Regions from separate parts of the Rhizobium acidisoli genome, predicted to be linked through region 1. Evidence: predicted binding sites of a transcription regulator. Region 1 holds the regulator's gene; each other region holds the start of a gene.
The links. The regulator LexA, encoded in region 1, represses DNA repair genes until DNA is damaged. The targets are predictions, from matches to a motif close to TGTTCNNNNTGTGTTCNG.
Positions count from the first base shown of each region.

Region 1 (2,201 bases):
GCTGCTGGCGATGTTGCTCATGCCGTTCGGTCTGGACGCTCCGCTCTGGAAGGTGGTCGGCTTCGGCCTCGATCTGGTGATCGTAGTCGCCAAGACGGTGTCAGGTTGGGGCGGCGATATCGGCGTCGGCCGCTTGCCCGCCTGGTATTTCGCCGTCGCCGTCGCAGGCTTCCTGCTGCTGACGCTGCTCCGCACCCGGCTGCGCCATGCCGGCACAATGATCCTCGCAGTCTCGACGCTCCTGGTGCTGATTCTGCCGGTTCCGCGGCCGCCGGATCTGGTGATTTCGGAGGACGGCGGTCTGGTCGCGCTCGTCGATACGGCGGCAATGGCTTCCAATCGTGAAAACCCGCCGGATTTCATCTTCGACCAGTGGCAAAGAGCGTTGGTCCTGCCGACGCATCACCCGCCGAGAATGCTGGATGGCCCCGCTATCCCACCGGAGGGAGAAGACCGCCGCGTCAGGCTTTCCCGCGAGCAGCAGAATGAAGCAAGGACAGCAATGCGGGCGGCTGCCGCGGGCGGAGAAACAAACCGCTTTTCCTGCGTCAAGAAGGCCTGGTGCACATCGAGGCTTGGCAATGGCCGTGTGGTAACCATCATCGACAATGCCGCTTATCTCGGTCCGGCCTGCGATTCGGCCGATATCGTCGTGACGCCGGTCCGTCTGCGTTTCAACAGCTGCCGCTCAGGCGCGACGCTCTTCACCGGTGAGACGCTGCGCAGGACCGGTTCCGTCGAGTTGCGTTTCGCGGATGCCGGCCTGGAGGTCGCAACCGCATTCGAAACGCTGTCGCGGCCGTGGATGCGCCAGCGCGCCTATGACTGGCGCAGCAACAGTTTTGTCGAATCTGGTCTGTCCGGTGTCAGTGATAGCGGCGAATGAGGCCGACGAGTTTGCCCTGCACCTTGACGCGGTCCGGCCCGAAGATCCGGGTCTCGTAAGCCGGGTTGGCCGCTTCAAGTGCGATCGAGGCGCCCTTGCGGCGGAAGCGCTTCAGTGTCGCTTCCTCGTCATCGACGAGCGCAACGACGATGTCGCCGGGGCTTGCGGTGCTGCCGTTGCGGATGATCACCGTGTCGCCATCGAAGATGCCGGCGTCGATCATCGAATCGCCTTTGACCTCCAGCGCATAATGTTCACCGGAGCCAAGCATGTCGGCGGGAACAACGATGTCATGGGTGTTGTTCTGGATCGCCGAGATCGGAACGCCGGCAGCGATTCGGCCCATGACCGGCACCGAGACCGAGTTGCCGTTGTCGGCGACGGGTTTTGCAGGCGCGGGGGCAGCAGCCGGCTGGGGCTTGCCAAGGCTGCCCTCGATGACGCTTGGCGAAAAGCCGCGCCGGGGCTGGATGCTGGGGCTATAGGCTTCGGGAAGCTTGATGACCTCGAGCGCCCTGGCGCGGTTCGGTAGGCGGCGAATGAAACCGCGTTCTTCGAGCGCCGTAATCAGGCGATGAATGCCGGATTTCGAGGCCAGATCCAGGGCATCCTTCATCTCGTCGAAAGATGGCGGAACGCCGGATTCCTTCATGCGCTCATGAATGAAAAGGAGAAGCTCCTGTTGTTTGCGCGTGAGCATCGGCGTGTGACCCCTGATTGAAACAAATCCAGAACAGACACTATATGTTCCATATGTGTTCCGCAAGGTGCTAAATTTCCGTAAAACTTGCCGCCAACTCGTTGAGATTTTTATTTTCATTCGCCGGATTGGCACACATGTCTTGCATTGGGGGTGGGGCTGTCGCACATCTCTTGTCGTTTGAGGGAGGGATATGATGAACGAGCGTTCCGCCAAACCGCACCCGCTGGATCATGTCGTGCTGCCCGTCGTCAATATCGATCTGGCCCGCGAACGGCTCGGCAAGCTCGGCTTCACCGTTGCCGCCGATGCCCGCCATCCCTTCGGAACGGAGAATGCCTGCGTCTTCTTTGCCGACAAGACCTATCTGGAGCCGCTTGGTATCGCCAGCGTCGAAGAGAGCGAGGCGTCGGCGCGACACGGCAATGTCTTCACCGCCCGCAACCGCGCCTTCCGCTTCCGTTGCGGCGAGGAGGGGCTTTCGGCGGTGGCGTTTGCCACCAGCGATGCCGGCCGCGATCATCGCAACTACGCCGGCAGCGGATCGAGCGCCGGCGAGATGCTGCAGTTCAGCCGGCCGATGAAAATGCCTGATGGGTCCGAGACCATCGCCGG
Region 1 covers NZ_CP034998.1:1,628,493-1,630,693, forward strand. The annotation lists partial or broken gene CO657_RS08140 (ComEC/Rec2 family competence protein) at 1-886, shown strand, start outside; gene lexA (transcriptional repressor LexA) at 867-1,586, opposite strand; gene CO657_RS08150 (VOC family protein) at 1,783-2,201, shown strand, end outside.

Region 2 (2,201 bases), on a different replicon from region 1:
CGGGACGTGAGCTTTCTGGCCAGAAACTGATTGGCGATCTTCGTCAGCATCGGCAGTTCGCCGCCTTGCAGGTGATCGGCGCCCTCGGTATCCATGACAATGCCATCGATCCCATCGACCGCGACGATCGGGGAATAGAGCGTCAGAGCCCAGAGCGTGATCCGCTCGAGTGCTGCGGCATCCGTTGCAGGATCCGCATCGACCAGCATCAGGCCACGGAATAGAGCCTGCGCTTTCGCCGCCGGCATGCCGACATGAACGCCGGCTTGTCTGGCGGCCACGTCAGCGGCCGACACCCAGCGCTTCGAGCCGCTCCTGGCAATCACGGCGATTGGCTGTTCAGGCGGAATGGACGGATCGGCGCGACGAATGCGATCCGTCGGCAGATCCGGGAGATAGATCGAGACAACCCTTGTCATCGCACGCCCTTACGAGAAATTCAGCACATTCACCGGCTTTTACGCGCATCAATTCCAGCAACCATTGGGGCCTTCCGACACCCGGCACTGGCAGCTCCTCCGACGGCATGACGCTGACCCGCCACCTTGTGGTCGATGCCGTGGGTTGGCCAAGATCATTCGCCTCCGTCTGCCTGCGCCAGCGTCGGACGGCGAGCGCCATCGTCCCTGTTTTCTCGGCCGCCAGCTGGAGCCGGCGCGAGCCGACCATCGGCAGGCGGACGAGTTCACCGACCACAGCACCCAATCCGCCGAAGGACAGCCCCTCCTCCATATTGGCGAGCACATCCTCTTCCTTGTCGGACTCGACGAAAATCACCCGGTCCGCATGCAGCCCGACCTCAGCGAGTGCGGGAAAAAACAGGTCCGGCCGCGTCAGGCACCAGACCACAGGACCTTTGGTGCGCGCCGCGATGCCAGCTGCGCAAAGCGCCGCCGCGGCACCATCCACCGTGCCTTGCCCGCCGCCGGCAAACTCATGCAGGGCGCCATAGGCAAGACCACCGCCTGGGAGGACCGCATCAATTTCCGGCACGCCGAAGGAAAGACAACCAGCCTTTCTGGCTGACACGCCTTCCAGCGAGGCGATGCGCTCGCGCAAATCGGAAATCACCCTTTCGCGGGCAGCAGTCATCGTTCACGGCTCCCTCGTGTTGGCCGCCGACATCATGTCGAGCAAAATGCGGATGTTCTGTTTCTGTTCCCGCCGAACTGAAGAGTCAAGCAACCGGAATGATGGGAATATTATCCTGAACATGAGGAATCAGAAGAATATCCATGGGAATCAGGCCGGTAGCGACCGGCTGAGTTTTTTTCGCAGCGCCTGCACATCTCCAGCGTGGATTACGGGGACAAATGCCGTATCGTCACAGTGTCTTTAAGGTTTTTCTGCTGAACTGCCACGATGACGAAGCCTCCGAGATCAAAGCCGCTCCTTCGTGATACCGAGGCTCCGATTCGTTCGCGGCCGCGCAAGAAGCGCAATCCGGCCCAGCCACAGCTGCTTTTCGATCCGATGCCTGACCGTGTCGAGCCCGCGCTGGCGCAATTGAAGAGCCATGCTCCGAAGGGAGACAAGTGGAGCTGGGAGGTGAAGTGGGATGGCTATCGCCTCGCCGTTCATATCGAGCCGCAGGATATCCGGATCCTCACCCGCGGCGGCCATGACTGGACGCGCCGGTTTCCGGCGATCCTAGAAGCGGCCCGCGCGCTCGGGCCGGCGACGATGATCATCGATGGCGAGGCCGTTGTGCTCGACGCAGAGGGGCGGCCGGATTTCGGGCTGCTGCAGCAGTCGCTCGGCGCATCCGGCAAACAAGCGGGTAACCGAGCTTCCGGCGCCATCTTCTACGCGTTCGATCTCATTTATTTCGACGGACACGATCTGCGCGGCGTCGAATACCGGTCGCGCCGGCATCTCCTCGATGACCTGTTGACCGGCAAAGACGGTGGCATTCGGCTATCGGAGACACTCGACGTCGAACCAGCCGTCCTCCTTGAGCATGTCTGCCGCCTCGGCCTGGAAGGCATCGTCGGCAAGCACCTCGATCGGCCCTATCGTTCCGGCCGGACCGGGGATTGGGTGAAAATCAAATGCGTCCAGAGCGAGGCTTTCCTCATCATCGGCTATGAGAAGTCATCGGCATCCCCTGCCGGCTTTGGCTCGTTGGTGCTTGCTGCCTATCGCGGAGCCGATCTCGTCCACGTTGGAAGTGTCGGGACGGGCTTCAAGGAAACGGAAAC
Region 2 covers NZ_CP034999.1:262,507-264,707, reverse strand. The annotation lists gene CO657_RS23640 (Y-family DNA polymerase) at 1-419, opposite strand, end outside; gene CO657_RS23635 (ImuA family protein) at 340-1,092, opposite strand; gene ligD (non-homologous end-joining DNA ligase) at 1,363-2,201, shown strand, end outside.
Region 2: the regulator LexA is predicted to act here: its motif matches at 1,146-1,163, upstream of CO657_RS23635 (ImuA family protein).

Region 3 (2,201 bases), on a different replicon from region 1:
TCTCCGGACCGAAACGCAGCGTCAGCGGCGCGCGCGGCGTAGCGGCAAGATCACCGACGGTGGCGAAGCCGAGGGTGCGGAGACTTGCGACGATTTCGACCGGCAGGCGCAGCGAGGACAGCGGCAGCCGGTTCACAGCCTTGGCGGTCTCGCCGCGTGAGATGATAATCGTCTCGCGATTCGTGGAGCGGGCGAGCGCATGCGCGGCGCCCCAGCTGTCGGCGACCGCCGCTCGCGCTGCAAGACCGCGGCCGCGGAAACGGTTGACGAGACCAGAGAGCATCAGGTCTTCGCCACCCTGCAGATGATCGGCGCCTGCGGTATCCATCACAATGCCGTCCGGAGGATCCATGGTGACCACGGGAGAATATTGCGACAAGGCCCATAACGTCAGCCGTTCGAGTGTTGCGAGGTCGGCTACTGGGTCGGCATCAATCATCGTCAGCCCCTGGACCAGCGCCTGCGCCTTGGCGGCCGGCATGCCGACGCGCAGCCCGAGTTTGAGGGCTGCCCGGTCGGCCGCCGCCACCCATCGCTTCGAGCCGCTCCTGGCGATCACCACGAGCGGCGTGTTAGGGGAGAGCGAAGGATCGGCGCGTCTGATCCGGTCGGTCGGCAGTGTCGGAAGAAAGACAGATACGACCCTGGCCATCACATGCTCCGATAATGAACTCTCCTCCCTCGCCTGCCCTCACCCGCATGAGTTCTGCGAGCCAGCGCGCGCGGCCGACACCCGGTACGGGAAGCGGCTCGGATGGCAGCACCGAGATCCGCCAGCGGGTTACAGCTGCCGTCGGCATACCGAAATCGGAGGCTTCCGTCTGGCGCCGCCATCGGCGGATCACCAAGCCCAATGTGCCGGACTTTTCCGCCGCAAGCTGCAGACGGCGCGATGCCGTCATCGGCAGGCGCACCAGTTCGGCGACGACGGCGCCGAGGCCGCCATAGCGCAACGCCTCTTCGAAGCTCGCCAGCACCGTCTCTTCCTTGTCGCATTCGACGAAGATGACGCGGTCGGGATGAAGCCCGATCTGGGCAAGTGCCGGAAAGAAGAGATCGAAGCGCGTTAGGCACCAGACCACCTTGCCGGTGGTGCGCGCCGCAATGCCGCCGATGAAGAGTGCCGCGGCCGCCCCGTCGATCGCGCCGTTTCCGCCGCCGGCGACTTCATGCAACGCGCCATAGGCCAGGCCGCCTCCCGGAAGCTGCGCATCGATCTCGCTAAGGCCGAACGGCAGGAAACTGCGATGGCGCAGGCCGGTCCCTTCCAGGCTGGCTATTTTCTCGCGCAACTCGTCGAGAACGGCATTCGAAGTGGCGACGGCTGTGGTCATGATCTCCTTACGGCAACCCGTTTTCGACTTGAGAAGAGGCGATATGTTCTTTATTTGTTCTCAAAGTAAAAACGAGTCAATGCGCGTCCGGCGCGCTCAAGTTGAGCGCGGGCGCGGCCCTGACGGATTCCATGAACGGATTCAACCCGATGACTGAATTAGGAATTTTTTCGCATGGCCGGACCCGGCCCATTGAGTGATCTGAGACTGAAGGATTATCGTGAGCCGGTTATCGAATTCATCTGTCGGCGATGTGACCGCCATGGCGCGATCGAGCGCAAGCTGTTGGTGAAAGCGTTCGGCGCCGGTGTGAGCTTCGCGGTCCTTCGCCGTCGGATGGCCATGGGCTGCGAGCGCATGCAAACGCCGGAAGGTGACAAATGCGGCGCGCACTTCCCATCTCTGGGGGACATAGATGGTCCTGATGGAAGCCAGTCATGACAAACGATGAAGGTCACGAGCGGCCGCGCAAGATCGTTCATGTCGACATGGATGCCTTTTACGCCTCGGTCGAACAGCGCGATAACCCGGAATTGCGCGGCAAGCCGATTGCCGTCGGTGGATCGGCCGCCCGCGGCGTGGTGGCGGCGGCGAGCTACGAGGCCCGTGCCTATGGTGTCCACTCGGCGATGCCGTCAGTGACCGCCAAGCGCAAATGTCCGGAGCTGATTTTCGTGCCGCCGCGCTTCGAAGTCTACAAGGCGGTGTCGCAGCAGATCCGCGACATCTTCACCGAATACACGCCGCTGATCGAACCACTCTCGCTCGACGAAGCCTATCTCGATGTCACGCACAATCTCAAGGGCATGGAGATCGCTACCGAGATCGCGATGGAGATCCGCGCCAGGATCAAGCAGGTCACCGGCC
Region 3 covers NZ_CP035002.1:819,391-821,591, reverse strand. The annotation lists gene CO657_RS36435 (Y-family DNA polymerase) at 1-652, opposite strand, end outside; gene CO657_RS36430 (ImuA family protein) at 573-1,334, opposite strand; gene CO657_RS36425 (hypothetical protein) at 1,509-1,775, shown strand; gene dinB (DNA polymerase IV) at 1,772-2,201, shown strand, end outside.
Region 3: the regulator LexA is predicted to act here: its motif matches at 1,379-1,396, upstream of CO657_RS36430 (ImuA family protein).

Region 4 (2,201 bases), 1.4 Mb from region 1:
GCGCCGCCCTCACTCTCCACCTCGATATAACCGACACCGATGATCGTGCCATCGCCCGCGCGGATGAAGGAGGGGAGATACTGCGGTTCTGCCGGCGTGCAGGCGACGGCGCCGGTATATTCGTTGAGGGCGACCTGGTCCTTCGGCAGTGCGGAATAATTCGTGCCGGTTTCCAGCGAGGCATAGGCGGAACCGGCAAAGACGCCGGCCGATATCAGGGTGAGTGCCCAGAGGCGAGGAAGCGACTGCATGAGGGGTCTCCAGCGTTTCGATCCGGCATTTCAACCCGCGGAAGGGCACTTGGTTCCCTCAGCGCCGCAACAGGCGACAGTGCACATAACCTTGACCGACGATGCTTTCGGCGATTGCGATCGCCCGCTCGACATCGCCGCGCCGGTGCACGAAACCGTCGAGGATGACATAGGAGCCCAGCATGTCGACGGTGATTTCCTCAGCGTCGAGATCGACGGCGGCATGAAGGGCGCTCTCGACCGAAGCGCGCGTCGCCGCCTCGCCGTGTCCCTGCCGGCCGGATTCGTCATGGTCGGTGAAGCCGGGAAACCCGATCACGTCAGCGTCTCCTAAGGTTGGTTGATCTCGGTTAACGCCGCAGCAGGGCTTTCGTTGCGACCGGCTCGGCGCGATATTCGAGCGTGATTTCTGCAAGCCCCGGTGTGGCCTGCCCTTGGCGGAAGCCGCTGCGGTTTCCATATCTGGCTTGGAGCCGACAGAGGGATGACGACGATGAAAGTGCTGCTGCCCGCCTTATTCCCCGGGGCATTGTTTGCCGTGGCCTTGCTTGCCGGCTGCTCCTCCGCCGATAGCCCGGCGCTGGACCCTATTCCCGGCAGCATCACCTATGGCGGCCAGCCGCGGACGAAGCTGACCAAGTCGCCGGTCGGCAGCGCGGTCCACCACCAGTTCTACGACGGGACCGGTCAGCGCGTGGAAGAGACTTATATTCTTCAGCCGGATCGCAGTCTGAAGCTGGTGCGGCGTGTGGTGGGACCGGATTTCCCCGATTGAAGCCCCCCGGGCACCTCAATGCTTGACAGCGGCTGAAATCGCGAACATTCAAGGAACATCTAATCTTCCCCAGTGATTCTGCGGGAGCCCGACCGGACGGCTGGATGTATCTCGAAAAGCTCAATCCCCAGCAGCGCATGGCCGTCGAGCATGGCACGCTCACCGACGGCAGCCATATTGCCGGGCCGCTGCTGGTCATTGCCGGCGCCGGTTCGGGCAAGACCAATACGCTGGCGCATCGGGTTGCCCATCTGATCGTCAAGGGCGCCGATCCGCGCCGCATCCTGCTGATGACCTTCTCGCGCCGGGCCGCCGCCGAGATGGCGCGGCGCGTCGAGCGCATCTGCCGCGATGTGCTGGGTGCGAATGCCGGTGTGATGGCCGATGCGCTGAACTGGTCCGGCACCTTCCACGGCATCGGCGCGCGGCTGTTGCGCGATTATGCGCAGCAGATCGGCCTCGATGCCGATTTCACCATTCACGACCGCGAAGACAGCGCCGACCTGATCAACCTCATCCGGCACGATCTCGGCTTCTCCAAAACGGAAAGCCGGTTCCCGGCCAAGGGCACCTGCCTTGCGATCTATTCCCGAGCGGTGAATTCCGAGACGGCGCTCGACCAGGTGCTGCGCGACGCTTTTCCCTGGTGTGCGACCTGGGAAAAACAGCTGCGCGAGCTGTTCGCCTGTTATGTCGAGGCGAAGCAGAGCCAGAACGTGCTCGATTACGACGACCTGCTGCTCTACTGGGCGCAGATGGTCGGCGAAAGCGTGATTGCCGAGGATATCGGCAGCCGCTTCGACCATGTGCTGGTCGACGAATATCAGGACACCAACCGGCTGCAGGCCTCGATCCTGATGGCGCTGAAGCCCGGCGGCCAGGGGCTGACGGTCGTCGGCGACGATGCGCAGTCGATCTATTCCTTCCGTGCGGCGACGGTGCGCAATATTCTCGATTTTCCCGCCGCCTTCAGCCCGGCCGCCAATATCGTCACGCTCGACCGCAACTACCGCTCGACGCAGCCGATCCTGGCGGCGGCCAATGCCGTCATCGATCTCGCCTCGGAGCGCTTCACCAAGAACCTGTGGACCGAGCGGCAATCTGCCGAGCGGCCGCGCCTGGTCACCGTGCGCGACGAGGCCGACCAGGCGCGTTATGTCGCCGACATGGTGCTC
Region 4 covers NZ_CP034998.1:240,470-242,670, reverse strand. The annotation lists gene CO657_RS01215 (hypothetical protein) at 1-251, opposite strand, end outside; gene CO657_RS01210 (BON domain-containing protein) at 310-570, opposite strand; gene CO657_RS01205 (hypothetical protein) at 745-1,026, shown strand; gene CO657_RS01200 (ATP-dependent helicase) at 1,131-2,201, shown strand, end outside.
Region 4: the regulator LexA is predicted to act here: its motif matches at 1,067-1,084, upstream of CO657_RS01200 (ATP-dependent helicase).